Regions from separate parts of the Pseudomonas sp. 3-2 genome, predicted to be linked through region 2. Evidence: riboswitches for the same ligand, from Rfam matches in the RefSeq annotation. Region 2 holds a riboswitch; the other holds the start of a gene.

Region 1 (15,055 bases), 1.7 Mb from region 2:
TTTTTCGGCCAGGCGACTTTTGCCGGAGCGGGCGCCGCCGAGGATCAACTGGAGCATGGAGGCATCCTGAAAAAAATTCGTTGAGACAACTGACCTCTTCGCGGGCAAGCCCGCTCCCACAATGGATTTAGGCCAAACATGGCACTTGAGTACACCTCAACACCCTGTGGGAGCGGGCTTGCCCGCGAAGAGGCCATCACATCCGGCCTGGATACCACAGAGTTCACACAACAGATCGGTATCCAGATGCTTCTCCACCAGATCCGCCAGCCGCTCGATATCGCGTTCGCGCAAGCCGTGGTAATCCACCTCCTGCACATCGTTCAGGCCGGCCCAGCGCAACAGCGCGGCACTGGCCGCCGGCGACTCGAACAGCCCATGCAGGTAGGTGCCGAAAATCTGCCCGTCGAGACTTTGCGCGCCGTCGCAGCGGCCGTCGTCCAGATGCACGGCAGCATTTTCCAGCGCCGCTCCCGTGGTCACGCCGGCATGAATTTCATAACCGCTGACCTCGGCATCTTCCAGCGCCAGACGCCCGTGCACATTGCGCAGCTGCTTCTCGGCTTCGAGCTGCGTTTCGAACGCCAGCAACCCCAGACCAGCGCTGGAACCCGGCGCACCTTCAAGGCCCAGCGGATCGTGCACCTGCTCGCCGAGCATTTGCAGACCGCCGCAGATCCCGAGCAATTTCCCGCCGTAACGCAGGTGACGGCGGATGGCCGATTCCCAACCATTGGCGCGCAGATACGCCAAGTCACTGCGCACGCTTTTCGAGCCCGGAAGAACGATCAGGTCGGCCGGCGGTATCGCTTGCCCCGGGCCGATGAATTGCAGATCAACCTGCGGATGCAGACGCAGCGGATCGAAATCGGTGTGGTTGCTGATGCGCGGCAGCACCGGCACCACCACTTTCAGGACTTGCTCCGCCTTGTCGGTCTGACGCTGGTCGATGCCGTCCTCGGCTTCCAGATGCAGATCCATCACGTATGGCAGCACGCCCACCACCGGTTTGCCGGTGCGCTGTTCCAGCCAGTCGAGGCCCGGTTGCAGCAAGGCGATATCGCCGCGAAAACGGTTGATGATGAAACCTTTGACCCGTGCCTGTTCGCTCGGCGACAGCAGTTCCAACGTGCCCACCAGATGGGCGAAGACGCCGCCACGATTGATGTCGGCGATCAGCAACACCGGGCAATCCACCGCTTCGGCGAAGCCCATGTTGGCGATGTCACCGGCGCGCAGATTGATCTCGGCCGGCGAGCCCGCGCCTTCGACCATCACCAGCGGATAGGCGGCACTCAAACGTTCGTGGGAAGCAAGCACGGCCTGCATGGCGATGGCTTTGTAGTCGTGATAGGCGACGGCGTTCATGCTGGTGACCGCACGACCGTGGATGATGACCTGGGCGCCGGTGTCGCTGTTGGGCTTGAGCAGCACCGGGTTCATGTCGGTGTGCGGCTCGAGAAACGCCGCCTGGGCCTGCACCGCTTGCGCGCGGCCGATCTCGCCGCCGTCGGCAGTCACCGCGCTGTTGAGCGCCATGTTCTGCGGCTTGAACGGCACCACGGCAACGCCCTGACGGGTGGCCCAGCGGCAGAGCGCCGTCACCAGCGTGCTTTTGCCGGCGTCGGAGGTGGTGCCCTGCACCATTAAAGTGGTCATGCTGGTTTGTTTTCCATAGAGCGTTGCAGGGCGAATGCTTGCAGGGCTTGCTCAAGACGCGCCTCGTCGGCGGCATCGGCGGGCAGCCCGAAACGCAGGCTGCTGTTGTGCGCGAAGAGTCGCAGGAGAATGCCGCGTCGGGCCATGAATTCGTGCAACGCGGAGGCCTGTTCGGTGATCAGCCACTGAAACAGTGCGCAGCCGCCCTGCGGTTTGAAACCGGAACGTTCGAGCAGCGCAGCCAATCGTTCGCTGGCCTCGTCGCTGCGGATGCGCTGACGCGTGTGGCCTTCGGTGTCGCGCAGACAGGCCTGGCCGAGCACGCGGGTCGGCCCGCTGACCGCCCACGGCCCGACCTGTTCGGCCAGCAACCGGAGCAACTTGCGCTCGGCCAGCACGAACCCCAGCCGCACACCGGCCAGACCGAAAAACTTGCCGAACGAGCGCAACACGATCAACCCCACTTGATGCGCATGCGGGGCGAGACTCAGCTGCGGCGTGTTGTCCATGAACGCTTCGTCGACCACCAGCCAGCCGCCGCGCTGGGCCAGCCGTGCGTGCCAGTCGAGTAGGCGCGCCGGGGTCAGGTTCAGGCCCGTTGGGTTGTTCGGATTGACTACCACCAGCACGTCGAGGCTGTCGAGAAAGAAATCGACTTCCTGCTCCAGCACCTCACGCACGATATAGCCGCTGCGCCGCCAGGCTTCAGCATGCTCGGCATAACACGGCGACAGCACGCCGACCTTGCCGGCCCGACGCAATCGCGGCAACAACTGAATGGCCATCTGCGAACCGGCCACCGGCAGCACCTGGCTGGTACCGTAGTAATCGCAGGCGGCCTGCTCCAGACCGTCATCGTTTTCCGGCAAGCGTGCCCAGGCCCGCAGCGGAATATCCGGGACCGGAAACGGCCACGGCGCAAGCCCCGTGGACAGGTCGAGCCAGTCTTCTTCCGCGATGCCGTATCCGAGCGCCGCCCTGCGCAACCGGCCACCGTGCTCAAGCATAGAATTCAGCCCCCACGCAGAGAATCAGCAGCCATAACCATACCCCGCGCTGGACCAATTGCCAGCCGCGATCAATGGAATCGGCATCCGCCGGCACGCCCTCGCCCAGTTGCGGACGCTCGTGCAGCTCGCCGTGGTAAATCGCCGGACCACCCAGTTCGACGCCCAAGGCACCCGCGCCGGCGGCCATCACCGGGCCGGCGTTCGGGCTGTCCCATTTCGGCGCCTGGGTGCGCCAGCATTTCAGCGCCAGTCGGGTTTTGCCGAGCAGCGCGTAGGTCAACGCCACCAGCCGCGCAGGAATGTAGTTGAGGACGTCGTCGATTTTTGCCGCCGCCCAGCCGAACCGCTCGAAACGTTCGTTGCGATAGCCCCACATCGCGTCGAGCGTATTGCTCAAACGGTAGAGCACCACGCCCGGCGCACCGGCCACGGCAAACCAGAACAGCGCCGCGAACACCGCATCGCTACCGTTCTCCAGCACCGATTCAGTAGCAGCGCGGGCGACAGCGGTGCTGTCCAGCTCATCGGTCTGGCGGCTGACCAGATACCCCACACGCTTGCGCGCCTCTTCCAGATCATCGGCACGCAAGGCCTTGGCCACCGGCTCGACGTGCTCACCCAGGCTGCGCATGCCGAGGGCGCAATACAGCGCAAGAATCTCGACGATCCAGCCCACGTAAGGCGCCCAGGAAAACGCCGTGGCCAGCAGGGTCAGCGGCAACACCGCGATCACCCACGCGGTGACGCCATGGCTGCGCCAACCGCGACCGCCGCTGTTGAAACGTTGCTCGATGCGCCCGGCGAAATTGCCGAACGCCACCAGCGGATGCCAGCGTTTCGGTTCACCCAGCAGCGCATCCAGCGCAACCGCGGCGACACTCAACAACGCCACACTCATTGACTCACTCCCCAGAAATTTTCATACAGCAGCTCATTGAGCGGACGCGCCTGCGCCCACCCTTCGAGTACCAGCATCGGCGCCGGATAAAATTCCTTGACCGGCCCCAGGCAAAGCACCGCCAGCGGCTTGGCCCCGGCCGGCAGTTTCAGCAAGTCGGCCAGCGCCTGCGGTTCGAACAGCGACACCCAGCCCATGCCCAGGCCTTCGGCACGCGCGGCGAGCCACAGGTTCTGGATCGCGCAGGACAATGAGGCCATGTCCATTTCCGGCATTGTGCGACGACCAAAGATGTGTTTTTCGCGATCGTCCATCAACGCGGCGACCAGCACTTCGGCGCAATCCTTGATGCCTTCGACCTTGAGCTTCATGAACTCGTCACTGCGTTCGCCGAGGGCTTCGGCGGTGCGTACGCGTTCTTCTTCAACAAGGTTCTGGATCTGGCCACGTAGCGCGCGGTCGCTGATACGGATGAAGCGCCACGGCTGCATCAGGCCGACGCTCGGTGCCTGGTGCGCGGCTTCAAGCAATCGTCGCAACACGTCAGGCTCGACCATACCGCCGCTGAAGTGGCGCATGTCGCGGCGTTCAGCGATGGCGCGGTAGACCGCTTCGCGCTCGGCGTCAGTGAAGGCGTTGTCGCTCATGGCACCAACAGCGCGGCAATCGCCGACGGATTTGACGGGAAATAGAAGTGAACGTACGAGGCGGTCATCCGCCCTTGCCGGTATACCGCTTCCGCGCCGCGCCCGCCGTTGGGGCTGTGGCCACGGGCGATTGGCGTCAGTTCGGTGGTGGTCAGGGAATGGTGATAGGTGTGGCCGCGCAACAGGCCTTCCGGCAGGTCGACCTCTTGCAAGGCCAGCGCAGCGAGGCGCTTTTGCATCACGGCGTCGCCACTCAGCAGGCCGACCAAATCAGCACGGGTGCCTTCGACATCGGTCAGGGAGTCGAGCAGATAAAGCATGCCGCCACACTCGGCGAGCAGCGGTTTGCCGGCGGCGTGGTGAGCGCGGATCGCTTTGAGCATGTCAGTGTTCTGCGACAAGGCAACGTGGTGCAATTCCGGATAACCGCCGGGCAGGTACAAACTGTCGGCTTCAGGCAATTGCGCATCGCGGATCGGCGAGAAGAAACTCAGCTCCGCCCCCATCGCCCGCAACAGATCGAGACTGGCGCCGTAGGTGAAGGCAAAGGCTTCGTCGCGAGCGACGGCAATTCGCACGCCTTCGAGCAGCTTTTCGGTCTCAACGATTGCTGGCGCGGCGAATTCCACGGCCGGTGGCAGCGCTACCTCGCAAGTGCCAGCCAGCGCTTGGGCGGCGGCGTCGAGGCGCACGTCGAGGTCATTCAGTTCGCTGGCCTGCACCAGGCCGAGATGGCGGCTCGGCAGTTCGATCCCGGTTTCCCGGGACAACGCGCCGTACCAGCGCAGACCTTCGGTGAGGCTACCTTCAAGCAACTGCGCATGGCGCACGGTGCCGACGCGGTTGGCCAGCACGCCGGCGAACGGCAAATCCGGCTGATAGCGCGCCAGGCCCAGGGCCAGTGCACCGAAGGTCTGAGCCATGGCCGTGCCATCGATCACGCCGAGCACCGGTACGCCGAAATGCCGCGCCAGATCGGCGCTCGACGGCGTGCCATCGAACAGGCCCATCACGCCTTCGATCAGGATCAGATCGGCTTCGGCGGCGGCTTCCCACAACAGACGTCGACTTTCCTGCTCGCCGACCATCCACATGTCCAGTTGATAGACCGGCGCACCGCTGGCGCGCTCGAGGATCATCGGGTCGAGAAAGTCCGGGCCGCACTTGAATACGCGGACCTTGCGCCCCTGATTGCGATGCAGACGGGCCAGCGCGGCGGTGACGGTGGTCTTGCCCTGACCGGAGGCCGGCGCGGCGATCAGTACCGCCGGGCAGTGACGTGGTTGATTCAAAGTTCGACGCCTTTCTGCGCTTTGATGCCGGCCTGAAAGGCGTGCTTGATCATGCCCATTTCGGTGACGGTGTCGCCCATCTCGATCATTTCCGGCTTGGCGGCGCGGCCAGTGACGATCACGTGTTGCATCGGCGGACGGGCCTGCAGATCGCTGAGCACCTGATCCAGATCGAGGTAACCGTGCTTGAGGGCAATGTTCAGTTCATCGAGCACCACCAGACCGATCGACGGATCGCGCAGCAGCTCGCGGGAGACTTCCCAGGCCGCTTCGGCGGCGGCGATGTCGCGCTGACGGTCCTGGGTTTCCCAGGTGAAGCCCTCGCCCATCACATGAAAGCGCACCTGCTCGGGGAAGCGACGGAAGAACAGTTCTTCGCCAGTGCTGTTGCGGCCCTTGATGAACTGCACCACGCCGCACTGCATGCCGTGGCCCATGGCGCGGGCGAGCATGCCGAATGCCGAGCTGCTTTTGCCTTTGCCGTTGCCGGTCAGCACCAGCACCAGGCCGCATTCGTCTGGCGAATTGGCGATGCGTTCGTCGATCACGGCTTTTTTGCGCTGCATGCGCGCCAGGTGGCGCTCGTCGCGCTCGGGGGAATCAGTCATGGGGGAGCTCTCCGTTGAGGCTGGATAACGGCGGGCAGGCACAAGAATAGACGGCAACAAGCCTGGCATCGCCCACCGTGATGCCGCTGGATGGATCAGGCCGGTCTCCGGGCTCATGAGCGGCTGGTGCCTGGCTGCGCGCCTTCCCGCTTTTACGCAGTGGCATCAGACGCAGCTTTTACTCATTTACCGTTGCGGGGGCAGCGCCGGGATCGTGAGGGTTCATCGCTTGAAGACCCGCCTCACCGGCTTCCCTGTTTCACTCTGTCGACATGCGCCACAGAGCACCTGAAACAAGCCGCGAAGGTTAGAGGGTTGGGGGTGGAGCGTCAATTGAAGAGGGGCTTGTGCGGCGAATAACTGCCATCGATCAATTAACTGACGCCAATCTTGTGCCACACTGGCATGAGTGATATCAAAGAGCCATGCTCTTTGACTGCAGAGAGCCCATCACAATAACAAGGGAGAACCCCATGCAAGGCATGATCATCAGCAATCCGCGGCTGGAATTCCTGCGCCCGGTGCTGGAACGCTGGTTTGACTGTATCGACCGCTACAACGCCGTGCGCGGCGACAATGACACGCCCTACTGGCACGACGAAAAAGCCAACCTCGGTCTGCTGTCGGCCGCCGCGTGGATGGCTGAACTGGTCACCCTGCGCGACACTGCCACCCGCAAACAGAACGAAGAAGGCGAGCGCAACGCCCGCGCCGATTTGTTTATTGCTGGCGCCGAGGATCGCGCCTTCATTCAGGCGACCCAACGCTGGCCGCGCGTCACCAGCCTGAATCTGACCCAGGCCCTGGCGGATATCACCAGCGACGCCAAGCGCATCAGCTACGCCAGCGACCTGAAACTCGGCTGCCTGTTCGTCGCCCCGCAAAAAGCCCAACACAGCGCCAGCCCGGAAGAATTGCAGGACATGGTCGACGACCTGCAAAAGGAACACACCTGCGCCGTCGCCTGGTATTTCCCCTACGCCTACCGCAAATTGCGCAGCGAAGCCGGCAACTATCACCCCGGCATTGCCGTGCTGTTCAAGGAGGCCCGCGGCTGAGGGTTGAACCATCGGGCTTGTGCGCTTCTCTATGTTTAGGAATGCATTCATAGGGAAGATCAGCAATGCGCAAGCCCCAGCTCGTTTTCGTCATCATGATCGCCGGAGGGCTCGCCGCCTGTGGTGAATCCTCCAGCCTGCAAGTTACCGACGGCACCGGTCCGTCACCGAAACTGCCCGAACCGAACAAGACCCTGATCCCGACGGTGAACATCGCCCCGGCCATCGGCTGGCCGGCCGGCGCCAAACCGATGGCAGCGACAGGTACGCAGGTGGCGGCGTTTGCCGAAAATCTCGATCACCCACGCTGGCTCTACGTGCTGCCCAATGGCGATGTGCTGGTGGCGGAAACCAACGCCCCACCCAAACCCGACGACGGCAAGGGCATTCGCGGCTGGGTGATGAAGAAAGTCATGGGCCGTGCCGGCGCCGGCGTGCCCAGTCCGAACCGCATCACACTGTTGCGCGATGCCGATCATGATGGCGTGGCCGAAACCCGCACGGTGTTCCTGCAAAACCTCAATTCGCCGTTCGGCATGACCCTGGTCGGCAACGATCTTTACGTCGCCGATACCGATCGCCTGCTGCGCTTTAACTACGAGCCCGGCGCGACCGAAATCAAGAGCCAGCCGATCAAGGTCGTGGATTTGCCGGGCGGCACGCTCAACCATCACTGGACCAAGAACGTCATCGCCAGCAAGGACGGCAGCAAGCTGTACGTCACCGTCGGTTCGAACAGCAACGTCGGCGAAAACGGCCTCGATCAGGAAGAAGGCCGCGCGGCGATCTGGGAAGTGGATCGCGCCACCGGCAACCACCGGATCTTCGCCTCGGGCATCCGCAACCCCAACGGCCTGGCATGGGAACCGCAAAGCGGTGCGCTGTGGACCGCCGTCAACGAACGCGATGAGATTGGCAGCGATCTGGTGCCGGACTACATCACCTCGGTCAAAGACGGTGGTTTCTATGGCTGGCCGTTCAGCTACTACGGCCAGCACGTTGATGTGCGCGTGGAACCCCAGCGGCCGGACATGGTGGCCAAGGCCATCGCTCCGGACTACGCCGTCGGCCCGCACACCGCATCACTGGGGCTGACCTTCGCCGAGGGCAATCGCCTGCCGGCACAGTTCAAGGAAGGCGCATTCATCGGCCAGCACGGCTCGTGGAACCGCAAGCCGCACAGTGGTTACAAAGTGATCTTCGTACCGTTTGCCGCTGGCAAGCCGAGCGGCACACCGGTTGACGTGCTGACTGGATTTCTCGACAAGGACGAAAACGCGCTGGGTCGTCCGGTCGGCGTGGTGATCGACCAGCAAGGTGGATTGCTGGTAGCCGATGACGTGGGGAACAAGGTGTGGCGGGTATCTGCGGCCCGCTAATGTATTGCAGGCATTAAAAAACCCGTGGGAGCCATTCAGCTCCCACGGGTTTTTAAGTATCTGGATTACGGGTTGTGCGCCAGATGCTCCGGCTGCAGAACGCGCTTGGCGCTCAGATAGGCTTTCTGCCAATAGGCTTTCGACAGGCTGTCCAGCTTCACCGTGCCGCCGGTGGCGGGCGCATGAACGAAGCGCCCTTCCCCGACGTAAATTCCCGCATGGCTGACCTGAGAGCCGCCATTGGTGGCGAAGAAGATCAGGTCGCCGGTTTGCAGCCCTTCTTTGCCGACATTCGGCGCCTGCATCACGATCATTTCGCGGGTGGAACGCGGCAGGCTGATGCCGGCGGCATCGCGGTAGACAAAACCAATCAGACCACTGCAATCGAAGCCCGAATCCGGCGTATTGCCGCCCCAGCGATAAGGCGTGCCGACCAGCCCTAGCGCGCGGAACAGCACGTCTTCGGCAGCAGGCGAAAAGGTCTGGGAGGATCCGAACACGATCGGAGCGCGAACCACCGGCGCAGGGGGTGGAGTGCGGCTGGCGCAGGCGCTGAGCAGCGCGGCGAAGAACATCAAGGCAAAGCGGGCCGACATCGTCATATGCAGAACATCCTGATCTGGCTGCGGCTTTGACTGCCGATTCGATGAAAACAAAACCGCCTGCGTTGGGACGCAGGCGGTTTGCCATCAATATAGATCAGGATTCTAGCGGCTACGCGGCAAACTTCAAGTAAGACTTTAACTTCACCTTGTAAAGTTTAGGTCTATTGCCTCTGAAGGGCCGCTTTGTCGCCACGAGCGTGGCGACAAATGCGTGATTACTTGCGAGCGGTAACCACGGTTGGAGCGTTCGCCAAAGCGCGTTTGGCTTCGATAAAGGTCTTGCTCCAGTAGCTGTCGCCCAGGCTGTCGATGCGAACACCGCCGCTGCGACGAGAGCTGGAATGGATGAACTGGTTGTCGCCCAGGTAGATCCCGGCGTGACTGACACGACCGCGACGACCATTGGTGGCGAAGAACAGCAGGTCGCCCGGCTCGAGGTTGCTGCGCGAAACCAGCGGCGCATCAACGTTGATCATTTCGCGGGTGGAGCGTGGCAGGTTCATGCCGGCCTCTTCACGGAACAGATAGCCGATGAAACCGCTGCAATCGAAACCGGCTTCAGAGGTACCACCGAAACGGTAACGGGTACCGATCAGGGACATGCCGCGTTCGAGGATGCTGTCGGCCAGAACCGGAAGCTGGTAAGGCTTCTTGCCGTTGAAGTCGGCGAGTTCTTTTTCGGTGTCCAGCTCTTCCTGGTAAATAACGGAGGACTGGGCGGTGGCAGAATTTTTAACCTGTTGTTGCTGCTCTTGATTAACAGGTGAATGAGCAGCGCAACCGAACAACAGGGTGACGAGTGCGAGAGGCACGAGGGGTGCGAAGCGCTTTAGCATGGGCACGACCGTGGCTGATAGTTGTAAAGAAGCCGAGACTATGCCCGCTATCAGCCTCATTTGCAAATTCAATCGATCTTTTTGTGACTTCCCGGTTTCTCGTTTACATCTAAGCGCTTAAGCCTATTTGAATCGAGACGCGGCCTGTGCACCCCCACAGGAAAGCGGGTTTTCTGGCGCCTGAAATATGCCGAAACCGGCTGAAAGCCCCGGTTTTACCAGCCCAGGGTTTCTTTCAGGAAGGGAATGGTCAGCTTGCGCTGAGCCTGCAAAGAGGCCTGATCGAGCTGCTCCAGCAGATCGAAAAGCGCGCTCATGCTGCGGGTACCGCGAGTCAAGATAAAATGTCCGACCTCGTCGGTCAGGTGCAAACCGCGACGGGATGCGCGCAATTGCAGGGCACGCAATTTGTCTTCATCGGAGAGCGGACGCATCTGGAAGATCAGCGCCAGGGTCAGGCGCGATTTCAGGTCAGCCAGTTTGATCGGCAGTTCACGTGGCGAAGTGGACGCCGCGATCAGCAGACGACGACCGCTGTCACGCAGACGGTTGAACAGATGAAACATCGCCTCTTCCCAGTCCGCCTTGCCGGCAATCACCTGCAAGTCATCCAGGCAGACCAGTTCGTACTGTTCGAGGTTGTCGAGAATTTCGATGCCGCGATCCATCAACTCGGCCAGCGGCAGGTACACCGCCGGTTCACCCATCTGTTCGAAGCGCAGGCACGCAGCCTGCAACAGATGCGTTCGCCCTACCCCGTGCTTGCCCCACAGATAGATCAGGCTTTCGGTCCAGCCGGCGTCGGCTTCGCATAGACGCTCGACATAGCCGAGTGCAGCGGCATTGGCGCCTGGGTAGTAGTTGATGAAGGTGGCGTCGTCACGCAGACGCACACCTAGGGGCAGCTGAATCGGTTTCATGCTGACTGAACAGTTCCCAAGGAACCGTTAGTGGCCTCTGTGTAAAGTGAGCGAAGTTTATACCCGTGAAGCGGAGCGCACAATGCGACAGACCCCAAGCAAAATCAAAGGTTTGCGTTAACGTGCTGGTTTTATGACAGTTTCTTTGGCGCCATGGCCTGCATGAGACGGGCCAACCCGGCAATCCACCGGGCAGCCCGCGCATCACATTACAACTCCGGCTCATCCACCCCGCTATAGATGTCGGAATCCTTGTACAGATCGTGGACGTGTCGCACCAGCACCATGATCACCGCCGCCACCGGCAATGCCAGCAGCACACCGGTGAAGCCGAACAGCTCGCCACCGGCCAGAATCGCGAAAATCACCGCCACCGGGTGCAGACCGATCCGATCCCCCACCAGCAAAGGCGTCAGCACCATGCCTTCCAGTGCCTGACCAACCATGAACACCGCCACGATCCCGATCATCGGATACAGATCGCCACCGAACTGGAACAACCCGGCAATCAGCGCCGCGCCGATGCCGATCACAAATCCCATGTACGGCACAATCGCCGCCAGCCCCGCGATCAGACCGATCAACAGGCCCAGCTCCAGCCCGACAATCATCAGACCGGCCGCATAGATCACGCCCAGCGCCAGCATCACCAGCAACTGCCCGCGCACGAACGCGCCCAGCACTTCATGGCACTCACCCGCCAGCGCCACCACACGCTCTTCGCGATCACGGGGCAACAGGCCACGGATCTTGGCCATCATCACGTCCCAATCACGCAGCAGGTAAAAGCTCACCACCGGGATCAGCACCAGATTCGCCAGCCAGCCGATCAGTGCCAGGCTCGAGGCCGTCGCCTGACTCAGCACCACACCGACGATATCCGTGGTCTGGCCCATGTGTTCGCTGATTGCGGCTTTGACCTTGTCGAACTTCCAGAAGCCGTCCGACAGCCCCAGCTTCGATTGCGCCCATGGCACGGCGGTGTGCTGCAACCAGTCGAGCATTTGCGGCGCCAGTTCATACAGCCGTACTAATTGCTTGGCGAGCATCGGCACCAGCACCAGCAACAACGCAGTGACGATCAGGGTGAACAAGGCGAACACCGCGATCACACCCCAGGTGCGGGACAACCCCAGGCGTTCCAGACGATCGACGAGCGGATCGAACAGATAGGCGAGCAGCAGCGCCACCAGAAACGGCGTAAGGATCGGATGCAGCAACCAGACAAACGCGCAAAGCAGGAGCACCCCACCGAGCCAGAACCAACGCCGCGTATCGGCCATGTAACACTCCATTGCTTATATATAAGAAAGAAAACCTACCAGCGGAACCGCAAAGACGGCGCCACCGGTGCAGGCGTCGGCGCAACGACTGGTGGCGCCCCGGCGACCGCAGGCTGAGGTGCAGCGACCGGAGCCGGCGCCTCGGCCGGCAATTCCTGCAACTTCGCCAGCGACAACTGCGCCCGCAACTGATCGGCACTGCCGTTGACCCGATACAGGACGCGATCGGCATCGACACTCTGCAGACGCACGCCAAACGGTTCGAGTAACCGCAGCAGCGCCGCGTAGTGCTCCAGATTCATGCCCTGGACTTCCAGGGTCTGCTGGCCGGACGCGCCCGGCTTGGCCACAAAGCGTGGCGCCAGCCGTTCAGTCACCGCCAGCATCACCGCATCGGCCACGGCGGCCTGATCCGCGCCCTGCACGTTGCCCGCCTCTTTTTTGTCGCCCAGCCACAATTGCCATTTGGCCTGCCATTGCCCACCGTCTTCGCGGGCATGCACGGCGAGCAAGGCGTCAGCGTTGTAGCGCTCGGAAGCGTTACGCAGCGGCGCCGGGTCGGCACCTTCAAGCGCAGGCGCGGTTGCGACCAATTGCTCGCTCAAGTCCGCCAAAGGCAGGCGCAACGGCAATCCACGGTGCTGGGCGGCACGGCGCAACGGTGCGGCACTGGCCTGTCCGTCGCCCACCAGGCTCGAACCCTCGGTCGAATCGTTCAGCCACCAACTCAGGATCGAGGGCCGGTTGGCGCCCCACAGCGCCAGCCCGGCGCGGCGCAACGCCTGCTCGGTGGTCCCCGGATCGAAATCGACTTTCAGCACTTCCGGCGGCCCGGCATCGAAACCGAACTGACTGATGATCTGCTGCGGATCCTTGCGAACCGGCGCCAGCCCCGGGTTCTGCGGGGCCTTCGGGTCGCCGGTCAGGCGCAGCACCAGCGTATCCAGCGCAGCCTGGGTCGCGCGATCGCGCTCCTCTGGCGACTGACCAGTGACCGGTTCGCGCACCTGATAAAGACCTTTGAGATTTTCCGCCTGGCTCGCCAGGCTGATCAGAGACAAACCACCCACTAACAGCAATTTACACAAACGCATGGAGAATTCCCGTCGACAAGAGCGGCTGGAACAGGCCGCGTGCACCGTTCTGGCAAGCCTGTGACCACAGGCCGTCGCAAAACATTCACACGCGGTCGGTAAGTTTTTGCACAGTCCTAACGATAGACGGTTCCTTATACAGGCACCCGTGATGTCGCCCACAGCGTCAATTGCAAAATTTTTCCATCGATATGCCCCTGCCCGTCGGCGTGAGGATGGCCGCTGCCCCTCAAGCCTGATAAAATCGCGCGCCTTCGCAGACCGGCAACAGCCGGGCACCCCGAACTTCGCGTGAGGCAATCGCCCCTGTCGGATTCGGCGTTCCCGCTGAACTCGGTCGTTACCCCTGAATCCCCTCCCCTAAAGGCCTGGATCATGAGCAAGCAACCCTCCCTGAGCTACAAGGACGCCGGTGTAGACATCGACGCCGGTGAAGCATTGGTCGAACGCATCAAGAGCGTCGCCAAGCGCACTGCGCGCCCGGAAGTCATGGGCGGCCTGGGCGGTTTCGGCGCCCTCTGCGAGATCCCGGCCGGTTACAAGCAGCCGGTACTGGTTTCCGGTACTGACGGCGTCGGCACCAAACTGCGCCTGGCGCTGAACCTGAACAAGCACGACAGCATCGGCCAGGACCTGGTCGCCATGTGCGTCAACGATCTGGTGGTGTGCGGCGCCGAGCCGCTGTTCTTCCTCGACTACTACGCCACCGGCAAGTTGAACGTCGACGTGGCCGCCACCGTGGTTACCGGTATCGGTGCAGGCTGCGAACTGGCTGGCTGCTCGCTGGTCGGCGGCGAAACCGCTGAAATGCCTGGCATGTACGAAGGCGAAGACTACGACCTGGCCGGTTTCTGCGTCGGCGTCGTGGAAAAAGCCGAAATCATCGACGGCTCGAAAGTCGCCACCGGTGATGCCCTGATCGCCCTGCCATCGTCCGGCCCGCACTCCAACGGCTACTCGCTGATCCGCAAGATCATCGAAGTGTCCGGTGCCGACATCGAAACCGTACAGCTCGACGGCAAGCCGCTGACCGAACTGCTGATGGCCCCGACCCGCATCTACGTGAAGCCGCTGCTCAAGCTGATCAAGGACACCGGCGCGGTCAAGGCCATGGCCCACATCACCGGTGGTGGCCTGCTGGACAACATCCCGCGCGTTCTGCCAAAAGGCGCTCAGGCCGTGGTTGACGTGGCCAGCTGGAACCGCCCGGCCGTCTTCGACTGGCTGCAAGAGAAAGGCAACGTCGACGAAACCGAAATGCACCGCGTGCTGAACTGCGGCGTGGGCATGGTGATCTGCGTGGCTCAGGAGCACGTTGAAGTTGCCCTGAACACCCTGCGTGACGCCGGCGAGCAGCCTTGGGTCATCGGTCAGATCGCTGCCGCTGCCGAAGGCGCGGCTCAGGTCGAACTGAAGAACCTCAAGGCTCACTGATGTCCCAGACCTGTGATGTCGTGGTGCTGTTGTCCGGCACCGGCAGTAACTTGCAGGCCCTGATCGACAGCACGCGGACCGGCGACAGCCCGGTCCGCATCGCTGCGGTGATTTCCAACCGCGCCGACGCCTACGGCCTGCAACGCGCCAGTGACGCGGGTATCGCCACCCGCTCGCTGGATCACAAGGGATTCGAGGGCCGCGAGGCCTTCGATACCGCCCTGATCGAACTGATCGACGAATTCAACCCCAAACTCGTGGTACTGGCCGGCTTCATGCGCATTCTCAGCGCTGACTTCGTCCGTCACTACCAGGGTCGCCTGCTCAACATC
Region 2 (14,740 bases):
CGAGCCTAAGCGAGGGGCCGTACGTCAGGGTTAGAGACCTTTTGGTTACTTTTGGCAAACGCCCTCTGTGTCAGGCTACCTGTCGCCCTTGTTGATTGACTCGTTCATTCAAGAGGGTGAAGGTGCATAACAATGTCCAATTTAGGCAAGCGCTACGACAGCGACTTCAAAGACTGGGTCGTTTTGCAAATGATGCCGCCCTTTAATCGGTCAGTGGCAGAACTTGCCGTTGCACTCAATCTCACGCCACAGTCGCTGCGAAACTGGAGACAAATGGCCAGAGACAAAGGCTTGATCGTTCCAGGAAACGGCAAAACCAGTGACCAATGGTCTAGCGCCGATAAATTCAATGCTGTTATGGAAACCGCGCCGTTGAGCGAGGTGGAAATTTCTCAGTATTGCCGAATAAAGGGCATTTACCCTGAGCAAATTCAGCAGTGGAGACTGGCCTGTCAAAACGCCAATCCGGTCGTTGATCTCAACTCTCGAACCTCTAAAACGGCCGAGCAACGGCGTATCAAAATACTCGAGCGTCAATTGATCCAGTCAGATGCCGGACGTGCGGAGGCGGTGGCCTTGCTGGAGCTCAGAAAAAAAGCCAATGCGATCTGGGGCAAGGACAAGGAAGACTGATTAACGCCGCTGATCGTACGCAAGCCATGAAGTTGATTGCAGACGCAGTGCAGAGCGGCGCTCGTCGATATCGAGCCTGCAATGAGTTGGGGTTGAGCCTGCGTACAGTCCAGCGCTGGCGATATGCTGACTGTGATGGGCGACTGCTGGCTAAACGGGCAGCTCCGGCTAACAAGCTCAGTGAGTCGGAATGCCAAGCGGTACTTGATGCTGCCAATCAGGCTGGCTACGCCAGCCTTACTCCGCACCAGATCGTCCCCAAACTGGCCGATGAAGGCATCTATCTGGCTTCGGAATCGACGTTTTACCGAGTGTTAAAAGCGGCTCATCAAAACGTGCGTCGCGGCCGAACCAAAGCCCCGAAACGTAGGGTGCTGACGACGCATTGTGCCGATGGCCCCAACCAGGTGTGGTGCTGGGATATCACTTGGTTGCCAAGCACCGTCAGAGGTCGATTTTTCTACTGGTACATGGTCAAGGATGTCTACAGCCGCAAACTGGTCGCCAATGAAGTGCACGAAGTGGAATGCGCCGAACACGCATGCGAGCTGCTTAGAAAGGGATGCTTACGTGAACATACAGCGGGTCGCCCGCTGGTGCTGCACTCGGATAACGGACACGTGATGAGAGGTTCTTTGCTGCGTGAAAGCATGGTTGCACTTGGCGTCGAGCCTTCTTTTAGCCGGCCAAGGGTAAGTAACGATAACGCATATGCAGAGGCACTTTTCCGCACTGCAAAGTACTGCCCGCTCTGGCCGGATCAACCATTTGATACGGTCATTGATGCGAGGCTTTGGGTGCAGAAATTCATCGAGTGGTACAACGAAGATCATCGCCATAGCGCTTTGAAATACGTGACGCCAAACGAGAGGCACGAAGGCAAAGCGACGATGCTATTACAAGCAAGAGCAGCGCTTTATGAGGATGCCAGGAAAGCTAATCCGAGCCGTTGGAGCACTCGGACACGCAACTGGAAACTAGCTGATGCGGTGTATTTAAACCCAGAGCGCCCTGACTTTAAGGGCTCAACTGGCTAACAACGATTGGAACAAGGCGACAGGTGCCTTGACACGCACCGCGTTTGCCAAAAGTGACCCGCCGTAAGGGCGGAACCCTAAGCAGCCATAACCGCAGCAACGGATCTGCCCCCAATCCCAATCCCAATCCCAATCCCGATCCCGATCCCGATCCCAATTGACTCAAATCCCCCGCCCATGCTCTCCTACACAACTTGTTACGGGTGCCCCTCACAGGGTGAAACGGGAAACCGGTGAATCATGTGCTTTACTCTAAAGCCATGTCAGTCCGGTGCTGCCCCCGCAACGGTAAGCGAGCGAAGCGTCAGATCCACTGTGCCCACAGGCATGGGAAGGTGACGCTTGCAGGTCGGCAGACAGCCACCCCTCGCGAGCCCGGAGACCGGCCCGCAACACACAGTGCGCATCCTTGCGCCACTGAACCTGACAAACCCGCGGTGGGCGGGCGCTGTTCGAACCTCTGCGTGCGCGGCCGCAGGGGTTTTCATGCGCTCTATTCACCCGCTGACATTCCAGAGGGAAGCGCCATGTCGATCATCAGCAGCACCGGCAGCAATTCGGACAAGATCTCCAGCACCACCACCCTGAGCCAACGCCTGACCGCCGCCGTCTGCGCGTCGATCCTCGGTGCGTGCCTGGTGTATTTCGCCGGTTTCTCGCACATCGAAGCGGTGCACAATGCTGCTCACGATACCCGCCACAGCGCTGCGTTTCCGTGCCACTGAGACCTGACGACATGATCAAGCGTATTGCGCAGACCGCGGGTTTCACCGGCCTTCTGGCTGCCCTGCTCCTGACCTTGCTGCAAAGCTTCTGGGTATCACCGCTGATTCTGCAGGCCGAAACCTTCGAGAAAGCCGAACCGGTTGCCGAAGTTCACGAACACGCTGCCGGCACTGCCGCCCACACCCACGATGCCGAAGCCTGGGAGCCGGAAGACGGCTGGCAGCGCGTGGTGTCCACCACCGGCGGCAATCTGGTGGTTGCCGTGGGTTTTGCCCTGATGCTCGCGGGCCTGTATACCCTGCGTGCGCCGACCAAAACCTCGCAAGGCCTGCTCTGGGGCCTGGCCGGTTATGCGACTTTCGTGCTTGCACCGACCCTGGGCCTGCCACCTGAGCTGCCGGGCACCGCCGCCGCGGATCTGGCCTCGCGTCAGATGTGGTGGATCGGCACCGCCGCTTCCACCGCTGTCGGTCTGGCCCTGATTGCGTTCAGCCGTCACTGGCTGATGAAGATCCTCGGCGTGGCGATCCTTGCCGTGCCGCACGTGATCGGCGCGCCGCAACCGGAAGTGCACTCGATGCTCGCCCCGGAAGCCCTCGAAGCTCAGTTCAAAATCGCTTCGCAGTTGACCAACGTCGCGTTCTGGTTGGCCCTGGGCCTGATCAGCGCGTGGTTGTTCCGCCGCAAAAGCGAAGGTCAGTACCAGGCATGACCGATGACAGCGCAGCGCCGACCTTCGTGGTCGGCCTGGGCTGCCAGCGCGGCTGCCCGGCCAGCACGCTGCGCGCCTTGCTTGATCAGGCATTACAGGCACATCGAATTGATCTGGAGAAGGTCAAGGCGCTGGCCAGCATCGACCTCAAGCGCGACGAACCTGGCCTGCAGGAACTCGCCGCCCAACTGGCGCTGCCGTTGCTGTATTTCAGCAGCGAAGAACTGGCCAGTTATCAGCAACGACTGAGCCATCATTCACAGATTGCCTTCGAACGCACCGGTTGCTACGGCGTAGCGGAAAGTGCCGCGCTGGCGCTCGCCGAACAGTTGATCAGCGGCCCGGCAAAACTGCTGATACCCCGGCAAAAATACGCCCAGGCAACTCTGGCATTGGCCGGCGCAGCGTAAAATCCCGATAATTCGCGCTTTCGATCATGAGCATTCTTCATCTGAAGGGCTTGTGACGCACCGCCCTGCCCCTTCTCTACAGGATCCAACGATGACCGTTTACTTCATCGGCGCCGGCCCCGGCGACCCGGAATTGATCACTGTCAAAGGCCAGCGGCTTATCCGCAGTTGCCCGGTGATCATCTACGCAGGTTCGCTGGTGCCGACGGCGGTGCTGGAAGGTCATTGCGCGGAAACCGTGGTCAACAGCGCCGAACTGCACCTGGAACAGATCATCGACCTGATCAAGACCGCCCATGCCAAGGGCCAGGACGTGGCGCGGGTGCATTCGGGCGATCCGAGCCTGTATGGCGCGATTGGCGAGCAGATTCGTTATTTGCGCGAGCTGGATATTCCGTTCCAGATCATTCCCGGTGTGACCGCTACCGCCGCGTGCGCCGCGCTGTTGGGCGCTGAACTGACCCTGCCGGACATCTCGCAAAGCGTGATTTTGACCCGATATGCGGACAAGACCGCAATGCCGGTTGGCGAAGAGCTCGGCAGTCTGGCGCAGCACGGAGCGACCATGGCGATTCATCTGGGGGTCAATCATCTGGAGAAAATCCTGGCTGAGCTGCTGCCGCATTACGGCGCGGATTGCCCGATTGCGGTGATTCACCGGGCGACGTGGCCGGATCAGGACTGGGCGGTCGGGACGCTGGAGGATATTGCCGCGAAGGTTGCCGCCAAGGGGTTTCGGCGTACGGCGTTGATTCTGGTTGGGCGGGTGTTGGGTAGCGATCACTTTAGCGAGTCGTCGCTGTATCGCGCGGGGCATGCACATCTTTACCGCCCATGACGGCCCTTTCGCGAGCAAGCCCGCTCCCACATTCGATCGCATTCCAAATGTGGGAGCGGGCTTGCTCGCGAAGGCTTCATTGAATCTCACGCATAAAAAAACGGCGCTCACGGGGCGCCGTTTTTTCATGCCGCAGCGAACACCTTAGTAGTAGGCGTTTTCTTTCTGCGTGTGGTCGGTCACGTCGCGAACGCCCTTGAGCTCCGGAATGCGCTCGAGCAAGGTGCGCTCGATGCCTTCCTTCAGGGTCACGTCCGCCTGGCCGCAGCCCTGGCAACCGCCGCCGAACTGCAACACGGCTATGCCGTCTTCAACCACATCGATCAGGCTGACCTGACCGCCGTGGCTGGCCAGCCCCGGGTTGATTTCGGTTTGCAGGTAATAGTTGATGCGCTCGTTGATCGGGCTGTCGGCGTTGACCATCGGGACTTTGGCGTTTGGCGCCTTGATGGTCAGCTGGCCGCCCATGCGGTCGGTGGCGTAGTCGACGACGGCATCATCGAGGAACGCTTCGCTGAACGAGTCGATGTAAGCGGTGAAGCTTTTCAGCCCAAGCGCCGTATCTTCAGGTTTCTCTTCGCCCGGCTTGCAGTAGGCAATGCAGGTTTCGGCGTACTGGGTGCCAGGCTGGGTGATGAAAACGCGGATGCCGATGCCCGGGGTGTTCTGCTTGGAGAGCAGATCGGCCAGGTAATCATGGGCGGCGTCGGTAATGGTAATAGCGGTCATGGAAACTCCTCGCAGGCTTGGGGCGGAGTTTACGCCAATCGGCGCGCGGCACAAAGTCCTAGTATTTACGTAGGAATAGTTCGCAAATCGGCTAAGCGCCCGATTCGCCGTCAATCCTTGCTTTAAGCCACTGATAACTGCGCTTTTCCACCCATTCGTAGCTCAGCCAGGAACCGATACCGATGGCCAGCGCACAGACAACAAACATCAAATACGGGTTGATCCCATAGCGTCGGGCCAGATAACCGCCAGCCGACAGCACCAGCACGTGCATCAGATACACCGAGTACGAACAGTCGCCCAGCAGCTTGAGCAGCCTGTTGCGCTCGACATGGCGCTCCAGCGCCAGGCTGGCCATGACCAGCACCGCACTGGGCACGCCCCAATTCAGCAACCGGGGATCGGGCGGCAAGTAATAGATCGCCAGCAACGCCGCCCCGATCCCCAGCAACGGCAGCCAGAGCGCCGGTCCGATCCAGCCGCGGCGATAGAACATGCCGATACTGATCCCGAGCAGGAACTCATAAACGATGTCCGAGCGATAAAACTCGCTGACCCAGCCAAATCCGGTCCAGGCCTGGCACACCGCGAACAGCAGCGCCGCGACCACCAGCAAGCGCACCTGCAACCGAAACAACAGCGCCCAGGCGAACAACACGTAAAACAGCATCTCGTAATTCAGTGTCCAGCCGACATTCAGGGTCGGGTAGATCCCGTAGCCGCCGGGGTTTTCGGTCGGGATAAACAGCAACGACAGCAGCAAATGACTCCAGTCCACCGTCTGATCCGGCAGCAACGGCCGGGCGAATACCACCAACAAAGCCATCAGCACGGTGTAGAGCCAATACGCCGGGACAATCCGGAAAAGTCGATACAGCAGAAACCGCGCGGGCGGCAGCGCCTTGCCTTCGGTGGACAGGAAAATCACCAGCCCGCTGATCACGAAAAAGATATCGACGCCCACGGCGCCCTTGTCGATGAACAGCTGACCTATCGGCCCCCGCGCCTCGAAGTCGAAGAAAATCTGCATGAAGTGATGGCAGACCACCGCCCACGCGGCGAGCGCTCGCAGGGCCTGCACTGAAATCAACATCGATGGCGCTCCCGATCCCGTACTTCACAGGATTGGGACAACCGCCATCGCTCAAACGATCAAAGATTCTCGTACCGGTTCATATCCAGCACGCCCTCTTCCACCGGATCGGTTTCGTGGATGTACTGGCTCAAATCATGGAAATAGAACCAGAACTGCGGATGACTGCGGCGGATGCCCCAGCGCTCGACGATTTTCTCGAACTGCGCCGCGTCCCTTGCACCTTCCATGGCATCGACAAACGCCGGCACCTGATCTGCCGGGACGTTGAACATGAAATTCGGGTAGCTGCTGAGCACGCCCGGGTAGATCGTCAGCGTGTCCAGCCCCGGTTGATAGCGCAGCGATTCGCCGAGCAGGAACGCCACGTTGCTGTGCGCGCGGTTGCGCAGCAGGCTGTAGACCTCGCGTTTGCCGCTGCGGGTTTCAACCCGGAGCATGGTGGCTTCCGGCAATTGATCGATCACTTTCAGGCCCGCCGCCGGGCGCGAAGCCAGGCGACTCAGCGCCTGTTCGGCGTTTTGCAGCGCCGGGTCGATGTTCGGGCGCGAGCAGTAGGCGTCTTCGCAACGGTTGATCGGATCCGGACGCGCGTTGAGATCGCCGTAGCGCGCCAGCAATTGCATGGCGAAATCGCGTTTCGGGTCTTTCTCGTCGAGTTTCAGCGCGGTCGGCTTGTCATCGTCTATGGCTTCGTAATCGAGCCACATCTTGAACTGGCCGCTGCTCTGGTACCAATCGTCGAGGTAGCCCTCGCGGGAATCGGCGGGCATCAGGCGCAGGAAGTTCTGTTCGGCGCCGTTGCGGATCAGGTCGAAATACAAGCGCGTTTGCGCCTGATGGGAGACGTTGCCGAACACATCGAAATTCACTGCCAACTGGTAATAGGTGCGTTCCAGCAGCGGATAGTCGAACAGCCACAGGGTCTGCGGTACTTCGCCGATCAGGCCCTTGGTCACCGAAGCGCTGTCGAAGTGGCGGAAGATGCTGAGCAAGGCGTTGTCGTTGCCGGCCCACAGGGTCGACCAGCTCGGCGCCGGCAGATCCGCATAGCTGTCACGGCGCAGGGCTTCGTATTGGTTTCGCTTGTTGCGGTAGTTGTGCCACAGGCTCAGGACACTGCCGACATCGTCGTTCTGCCCCGGCATGGCCAGCAACGGCGTGGTCTGGCCGCGATAGTTCGGGTCGGTGATGTACAGATCGTGTTCGGGTGCCTGGAACAACGCCCAGAAGTTGTCGCGGATCACGTCAGTCGCGATCTGCCCACGGCACACCGGGCCGCGAATGAAGGTGCGCACGAAGTATTCGGCGTTATCGAGCATGAACTGATAGCGCGCCTGCGCCGGAATCGCCTCAAAGGTCGCGAACGGGTTGGCCCGGCTCTGCGGCCCGTAGCCCGGCAAGGCATTGACCTGCCAGTTACCGTTGTAGAACAGGCTTTTGACCCGCGCCATCTTCGCCGCGCTCAGCGGATAAGTGATGTGGGTCTTGTGCACGATCACACCCTGCACCGGCCACAGGCGGTAATACACCTGAGTACCCGGATCGTCGTTCGGGCGACGGGTGGCGATCAGATCGATTGGTTGCCCGGTCGGCGTGCGCGAGCGCACCCACTGGAAGTAATGCCCCGGCTCGCCGTCCTTGAAATAGAGGTGCGCCAGGAACCAGTGCTCGAACAGCCAGCGCCCGACCAGACTTTCCCGCGCCCCAGGCTGGTTGAGCAGATTTTCCCACTGGACGATCTGCATCGCCTCCTTGGCGCTTGGCGCCAGGCCTTGCTCATCGATCGGTGCGCCGGAAGCGAGCCAGCGTTGCAGTGTCTGATATTGCTGATCGGTCAGCCCGGTCACCGCCAGCGGCATGCCCTCTTTCGGATGGGCGCCGGCATAGCCTTCGAACTCGGCGGGCATCGCGCACAGGTTTTCGCGGTTGAGCCCCAGCACAATGTCTTGCGGCAGTTTGGCGTTGGGGGTCAGCGGCGTTTTGTGTCCCAGCTCCAACATGCGCGCCATCAGTGCGGCCTGGCTGCCCTGGGCGTCGAGCACCGAGTAGAAGTCTTTCTGCTGCCAGGCCCGTTTGCCGAAGGCGTCATAGAACAGCCGCGTGGTCGGCGCCGCCTGGGTGCGTTCGCCATCGTAGACCGGCATCTTGCTCGCGCCCCGCGCGGCGCCTTCACCGCTGCCCAGATTCAGCTGACAGGCAGAGTCGTAGCACGCATGGCAGGCCACGCACTTTTCGGTGAAGATCGGCTGGATGTCTCGGGTATAGGAAATAGAAGAAGAAATAGCGGGACTTTGCGCCGCCGCGCCAAAGCTAAAAAACAGCAATGCAATGCTGATGACGCGGTACGACATGTCCCTGACCCTGATCCTGAAGAAAAACGCCGCGATTCTACCGTTATGACGCTCGTACCAACATGAGCGATATTCATGCAAAAGCGTCACATGCTCTAAAACCGCACAGGTTTGTTATGATCCCGGCCCTTCGTCATGGTCTTTTTCGAGTAGCCCCAATGTCCGATCGCAGCGTCCGCCTTCAAGCTCTCAAGCAAGCTCTCAAAGAGCGCATCCTGATTCTCGACGGCGGCATGGGCACGATGATCCAGAGCTACAAGCTCGAAGAGCAGGATTATCGCGGCAAACGCTTCGCCGACTGGCCGAGCGACGTCAAGGGCAACAACGATCTGTTGGTGCTGACCCGCCCGGACGTGATCGGCGGCATCGAGAAAGCCTACCTGGACGCCGGCGCCGACATCCTCGAGACCAACACCTTCAACGCCACGCAGATTTCCATGGCCGACTACGGCATGGAAGAACTGGTCTACGAACTCAACGTAGAAGGCGCCCGCCTGGCGCGCAAGGTTGCCGACGCGAAAACCCTCGAGACCCCGGACAAGCCGCGTTTCGTCGCTGGCGTGCTCGGCCCGACCAGCCGCACCTGCTCGCTGTCGCCGGACGTCAACAACCCGGGCTATCGCAACGTTACCTTCGATGAACTGGTGGAAAACTACACCGAGGCCACCAAAGGCCTGATCGAAGGCGGCGCCGACCTGATCCTGATCGAAACCATCTTCGACACTCTCAACGCCAAAGCCGCGATCTTTGCCGTGCAAGGCGTGTTCGAAGAACTGGGCTTCGAGTTGCCGATCATGATTTCCGGCACCATCACCGACGCCTCCGGCCGCACCCTGTCGGGCCAGACCACCGAAGCGTTCTGGAACTCCGTGGCCCACGCCAAACCGATTTCGGTCGGTCTGAACTGCGCCCTCGGTGCCCGCGAATTGCGTCCGTACCTGGAAGAGCTGTCGGACAAGGCCAGCACCCACGTTTCGGCGCACCCGAACGCCGGCCTGCCGAACGAGTTCGGCGAGTACGACGAACTGCCGGTGGACACCGCCAAAGTCATCGAAGAATTCGCCCAGAGCGGTTTCCTCAACATCGTCGGCGGTTGCTGCGGCACCACCCCGGGCCACATCGAAGCCATCGCCAAAGCCGTTGCCGGCTACGCGCCGCGGCAGATTCCGGACATTCCCAAGGCTTGCCGCCTCTCAGGCCTGGAGCCGTTCACCATCGATCGCAGCTCGTTGTTCGTCAACGTCGGCGAGCGGACCAATATCACCGGCTCCGCGAAGTTCGCCCGCCTGATCCGTGAAGACAACTACACCGAAGCCCTGGAAGTCGCCCTGCAGCAGGTCGAGGCCGGCGCCCAGGTGATCGACATCAACATGGATGAAGGGATGCTCGATTCGAAGAAGGCCATGGTGACCTTCCTCAATCTGATTGCCGGCGAGCCGGACATCTCCCGCGTGCCGATCATGATCGACTCCTCGAAATGGGACGTGATCGAAGCCGGCCTCAAATGCATCCAGGGCAAGGGCATCGTCAACTCGATCAGCATGAAAGAAGGCGTCGAGCAGTTCATCCATCACGCCAAACTGTGCAAGCGCTACGGCGCCGCCGTGGTGGTGATGGCGTTCGACGAAGCCGGCCAGGCCGACACCGAAGCGCGCAAGAAAGAGATCTGCAAACGCTCCTACGACATTCTGGTCAACGAAGTCGGCTTCCCGCCGGAAGACATCATCTTCGACCCGAACATCTTCGCCGTGGCCACCGGCATCGAAGAACACAACAACTACGCTGTGGACTTCATCAACGCCTGTGCCTACATCCGTGACGAGTTGCCGTATGCCCTGAGTTCCGGCGGCGTGTCCAACGTGTCGTTCTCGTTCCGCGGCAACAACCCGGTGCGCGAGGCGATCCACTCGGTGTTCCTGCTGTACGCCATCCGCGCCGGCCTGACCATGGGCATCGTCAACGCCGGTCAGCTGGAGATCTACGACCAGATCCCGCAGGAGCTGCGCGACGCCGTTGAAGACGTGATCCTCAACCGCACCCCGGAAGGCACCGACGCCCTCCTCGCCATCGCCGACAAGTACAAGGGCGACGGCAGCGTCAAGGAAGCCGAGACCGAAGAGTGGCGCAGCTGGGACGTCAACAAGCGTCTTGAGCATGCGCTGGTCAAGGGCATCACCACCCACATCGTCGAAGACACCGAAGAGTCCCGTCAGTCCTTCGCCCGCCCGATCGAAGTGATCGAAGGCCCGTTGATGTCCGGCATGAACATCGTCGGCGACCTGTTCGGCGCCGGCAAAATGTTCCTGCCCCAGGTGGTGAAATCCGCTCGAGTGATGAAACAGGCTGTGGCGCACCTGATTCCGTTCATCGAACTGGAAAAGGGCGACAAGCCGGAAGCCAAGGGCAAGATCCTGATGGCCACGGTCAAAGGCGACGTGCACGACATCGGCAAGAACATCGTCGGCGTGGTACTCGGTTGCAACGGCTATGACATCGTCGACCTCGGCGTGATGGTGCCAGCCGAGAAGATCCTGCAGGTGGCCAAGGAGCAGAAGTGCGACATCATCGGCCTGTCCGGCCTGATCACCCCGTCGCTGGATGAAATGGTCCACGTGGCCCGCGAGATGCAGCGCCAGGACTTCCACCTGCCGCTGATGATCGGCGGCGCGACCACCTCCAAGGCGCACACGGCGGTGAAGATCGAGCCCAAGTACAGCAACGACGCGGTGGTCTACGTGACCGACGCCTCCCGCGCCGTGGGCGTGGCGACGCAGTTGCTGTCCAAGGAACTGAAGGCCGGCTTCGTCCAGAAGACCCGCGAAGAGTACATCGACGTCCGCGAGCGCACCGCCAACCGCAGCGCCCGTACCGAGCGTCTGAGCTACGCCGCCGCGATCGCCAAGAAACCGCAGTTCGACTGGGCCACCTACACGCCGGTCAAACCGACCTTCACCGGCACCCGCGTGCTGGACAATATCGACCTCAACGTCCTGGCCGAGTACATCGACTGGACACCGTTCTTCATCTCCTGGGACCTGGCCGGCAAGTTCCCGCGCATCCTCGAAGACGAAGTGGTCGGTGAAGCGGCGACCTCGCTGTACAAGGACGCCCGCGAGATGCTGACCAAGCTGATCGACGAGAAACTGATCAGCGCCCGTGCGGTGTTCGGCTTCTGGCCGGCCAATCAGGTGCACGACGACGATATCGAGCTGTACGGCGATGACGGCAAGCCAATGGCCCGCCTGCATCACCTGCGTCAGCAGATCATCAAGACCGACGGCAAGCCGAACTTCTCCCTGGCCGACTTCGTCGCGCCGAAGGACAGCGAAGTGACCGACTATGTCGGTGGTTTCATCACCACCGCCGGCATCGGTGCCGAAGAAGTGGCCAAGGCTTATCAGGACGCTGGCGACGATTACAACTCGATCATGGTCAAGGCCCTGGCCGACCGTCTGGCCGAGGCCTGCGCCGAGTGGCTGCACCAGCAGGTGCGTAAGGAGCACTGGGGTTACGCCAAGGATGAAGCTCTCGACAACGAGGCGCTGATCAAAGAGCAGTACTCCGGCATCCGCCCTGCTCCCGGCTACCCCGCGTGCCCGGATCACACCGAGAAGGCCACGCTGTTCGCCCTGCTCGACCCTGAGGCCCAGGAAATGCGCGCCGGTCGCAGCGGCGTGTTCCTCACCGAGCACTACGCGATGTTCCCGGCGGCAGCGGTCAGCGGCTGGTACTTCGCCCATCCGCAGGCGCAGTACTTCGCCGTGGGCAAGGTCGACAAGGATCAGGTGCAGAGCTACACCTCGCGCAAAGGCCAGGAACTGAGCCTGACCGAACGCTGGCTGGCGCCGAATCTGGGTTACGACAACTGATCCCGCTTCACGCGACGACACCCTGTGGGAGCCTGTTGGCTCCCACAGTTATTTCTGCGGCCTGAAAACGGTTGGCTATGCTTGTCTGACACACACGGCAGACGGGGGATTTATGGACGATCCAGTCGACAACAAGCCACCGACGTTCTGGCAGATGCTGCATAGCGTCATGGCGGCGGCGTTCGGGGTGCAGAGCGGCAAGAACCGGGCGAGGGACTTCACCCACGGCAAGCCCAGCCATTTCATCTTCTTGGGTATCGCGTTCACGGCGGTATTCGCCCTGACGCTGTTTGGCATTGTGCAACTGGTGGTGCATCTGGCGGGCGTCTGACGGCCCTAGTGCATCAGGGTCTGCAGATTGAACGGGTAGCGATACGAAACCGGGCGCCCTTTCGCCGAGAGCTTGCGAAACTGCACGCCGTAGTCCGGTGAGGCACCCATTGCAAGGATTCGGCGGGCATGATCCCTGTCGATCAGTTGCAGCAACGGAATCTGCCGATCCCGGCCGCCATACTGATTCAGATCGACGCCTTGCGCGTGATCATGCAGCTCGACCAGTGCCCAGCCACCCAGGGTGAAATGCCCGCCGAGCAACGCGCTCAGGCGTCCGTCGACCACCGCCTGCAAAGCTTCGGGCGAGGTATTGACCGCGCTGAACAGCACGTCCTTGCCCGGCACCTTGCCGACCTCGGACGCAGCACGCATCGCGCCGAAGGCCATTTCATCATTAGCTGCCCATACCAATGAAACGTTGGGATAGCGGACCAGCAACTGCTTCGCCTGCTCGTAAGCCCGTTGCTGGGTCCAGCCGCCATAGACCAATTGCCGCAAACGTACCTGCGGATTCTCCGCCAGGGCCCGCTGCATGCCCTTTTCGCGCAATTGCGCCGATGGCGTGATCTTGAGGCCGGAAAACGCCAGCAGATCGATGCTTTCACCGGGCGCCACAGGCGGATGCAGGCGAATCAGTTCCTTCATCATCAGGTAGCCGCCCTCCTCGTCGTTGGGCACCAGGCTACCAATGCGATCCGCGCCCTCTGTCACCAGTGCCTGCTGGTTGGGCGTCAGTGCCGAATTGACGATAAAGAGCTTCACGCCGCTGCCATTGGCCAAGCGCAGAATCTGCGGTGCCACGTACTGTTCGTTGACGAACACCAGATAATCCGGGCGCTCAGGCCCCTGCAGGGCCAGTCGCGCTTGCGCCAGGGTCAGTTCCGGCTGGCGCTGGGCGTAGAGGATGCGCAGATCGATGCCCAGATCCCGGGCGGCAGCCTGCATGAATTGCGAGTAGCTGACCCAGAATGCTTCCTGCGTCGAGCCCGGATTCAGGAACAGCACCGACTCCGCACGCGCGCAGGTACCGAAAACCGCGCCGAACAGCAGCAGGCTGAGGTGAAGAAGCTTGAACATGAATCATCCGGGCCCAAGGAAAAATGGCCGCGCATTATAGCCATTGATCACCTGGCCTTTGGCGCTTGATCCCGCCTTTTGTCCGACAATCGTCGCAAGCGGGGCCCGGACGAGTCGTTTTACTGATGGCTGACCCAGAATACCGCCGTTCCAACGACCAGAATGATCAGGAACAGAATCGCCCAGGCATCGACGCTGCTATCGCTTTTCCTTGCTTTGGTTGGGTTGCTCATTGCATCGCCTCTTGTCGGTTTTATCGGTGATTGCAGAAAGACTCGACCACAGTTAAGACGATGATTGTCCGCACGACAAATGTGGTTTAGTTGACAGTGATTCTTGTTAGGCGATTTGGTTCTTTACATATACTCAAACATCACTTTTGCGCATAACTGCAAACGGGTATATTGCCCCGGCTCCGTCAGGGAGTGCGCGGCCGTGCGCGCAGAATTGCAGAGGAACCATCGGACTCCAGCAAGCGAAAACGCAGCGTTTTCCGAGTGGCCAAAGCCTGAGAACAGGACTTATATGTACGTATACGACGAGTACGATCAGCGGATCATCGAGGACCGCGTCAAGCAGTTCCGTGATCAGACCCGACGCTATCTGGCAGGTGAGCTGAGCGAAGAAGAATTCCGCCCCCTGCGCCTGCAGAATGGCCTGTACATCCAGCGTTTCGCGCCGATGTTGCGAGTGGCGGTGCCTTACGGCCAACTGACCTCGCGTCAGGTGCGCATGATGGCCAAGATCGCCCGCGACTATGACAAGGGTTACGCCCACATCAGTACGCGGCAGAACGTGCAGTTCAACTGGCCGGCGGTCGAAGACATCCCGGACATCCTCGCCGAACTGGCCACTGTGCAGATGCACGCCATCCAGACCAGCGGCAACTGCCTGCGCAACGTCACTACCGACCAGTTCGCCGGTGTTGC

Evidence for each region. Region 2 has a riboswitch for cobalamin ahead of K3819_RS16250 (CbtB domain-containing protein). Riboswitches for the same ligand answer to the same signal wherever they lie in the genome.
Region 1: it holds a riboswitch for cobalamin, as region 2 does, so the genes downstream of both, cobO (cob(I)yrinic acid a,c-diamide adenosyltransferase) here and K3819_RS16250 (CbtB domain-containing protein) in region 2, are expected to answer to the same signal.

The regions. Positions count from the first base shown of each region.
Region 1 is NZ_CP081200.1:1,891,464-1,906,518, reverse strand. It holds gene cobU (bifunctional adenosylcobinamide kinase/adenosylcobinamide-phosphate guanylyltransferase) at 1-57, opposite strand, end outside; gene K3819_RS08760 (cobyric acid synthase) at 157-1,659, opposite strand; gene cobD (threonine-phosphate decarboxylase CobD) at 1,656-2,666, opposite strand; gene cbiB (adenosylcobinamide-phosphate synthase CbiB) at 2,659-3,567, opposite strand; gene bluB (5,6-dimethylbenzimidazole synthase) at 3,564-4,214, opposite strand; gene K3819_RS08740 (cobyrinate a,c-diamide synthase) at 4,211-5,506, opposite strand; gene cobO (cob(I)yrinic acid a,c-diamide adenosyltransferase) at 5,503-6,114, opposite strand; cobalamin riboswitch at 6,195-6,421, opposite strand; gene K3819_RS08730 (hypothetical protein) at 6,588-7,172, shown strand; gene K3819_RS08725 (sorbosone dehydrogenase family protein) at 7,238-8,551, shown strand; gene K3819_RS08720 (C40 family peptidase) at 8,617-9,153, opposite strand; gene K3819_RS08715 (C40 family peptidase) at 9,372-9,992, opposite strand; gene hda (DnaA regulatory inactivator Hda) at 10,208-10,912, opposite strand; gene K3819_RS08705 (AI-2E family transporter) at 11,122-12,195, opposite strand; gene K3819_RS08700 (DUF2066 domain-containing protein) at 12,231-13,289, opposite strand; gene purM (phosphoribosylformylglycinamidine cyclo-ligase) at 13,665-14,723, shown strand; gene purN (phosphoribosylglycinamide formyltransferase) at 14,723-15,055, shown strand, end outside.
Region 2 is NZ_CP081200.1:3,616,081-3,630,820, forward strand. It holds one part of gene K3819_RS16245 (IS3 family transposase) at 133-583, shown strand; one part of gene K3819_RS16245 (IS3 family transposase) at 583-1,670, shown strand; cobalamin riboswitch at 1,855-2,076, shown strand; gene K3819_RS16250 (CbtB domain-containing protein) at 2,198-2,395, shown strand; gene K3819_RS16255 (CbtA family protein) at 2,407-3,108, shown strand; gene K3819_RS16260 (cobalamin biosynthesis protein) at 3,105-3,518, shown strand; gene cobM (precorrin-4 C(11)-methyltransferase) at 3,610-4,356, shown strand; gene nfuA (Fe-S biogenesis protein NfuA) at 4,501-5,085, opposite strand; gene K3819_RS16275 (acyltransferase) at 5,177-6,178, opposite strand; gene K3819_RS16280 (fatty acid cis/trans isomerase) at 6,238-8,532, opposite strand; gene metH (methionine synthase) at 8,691-12,401, shown strand; gene K3819_RS16290 (DUF2970 domain-containing protein) at 12,514-12,732, shown strand; gene K3819_RS16295 (ABC transporter substrate-binding protein) at 12,738-13,811, opposite strand; gene K3819_RS16300 (nitrite/sulfite reductase) at 14,337-14,740, shown strand, end outside.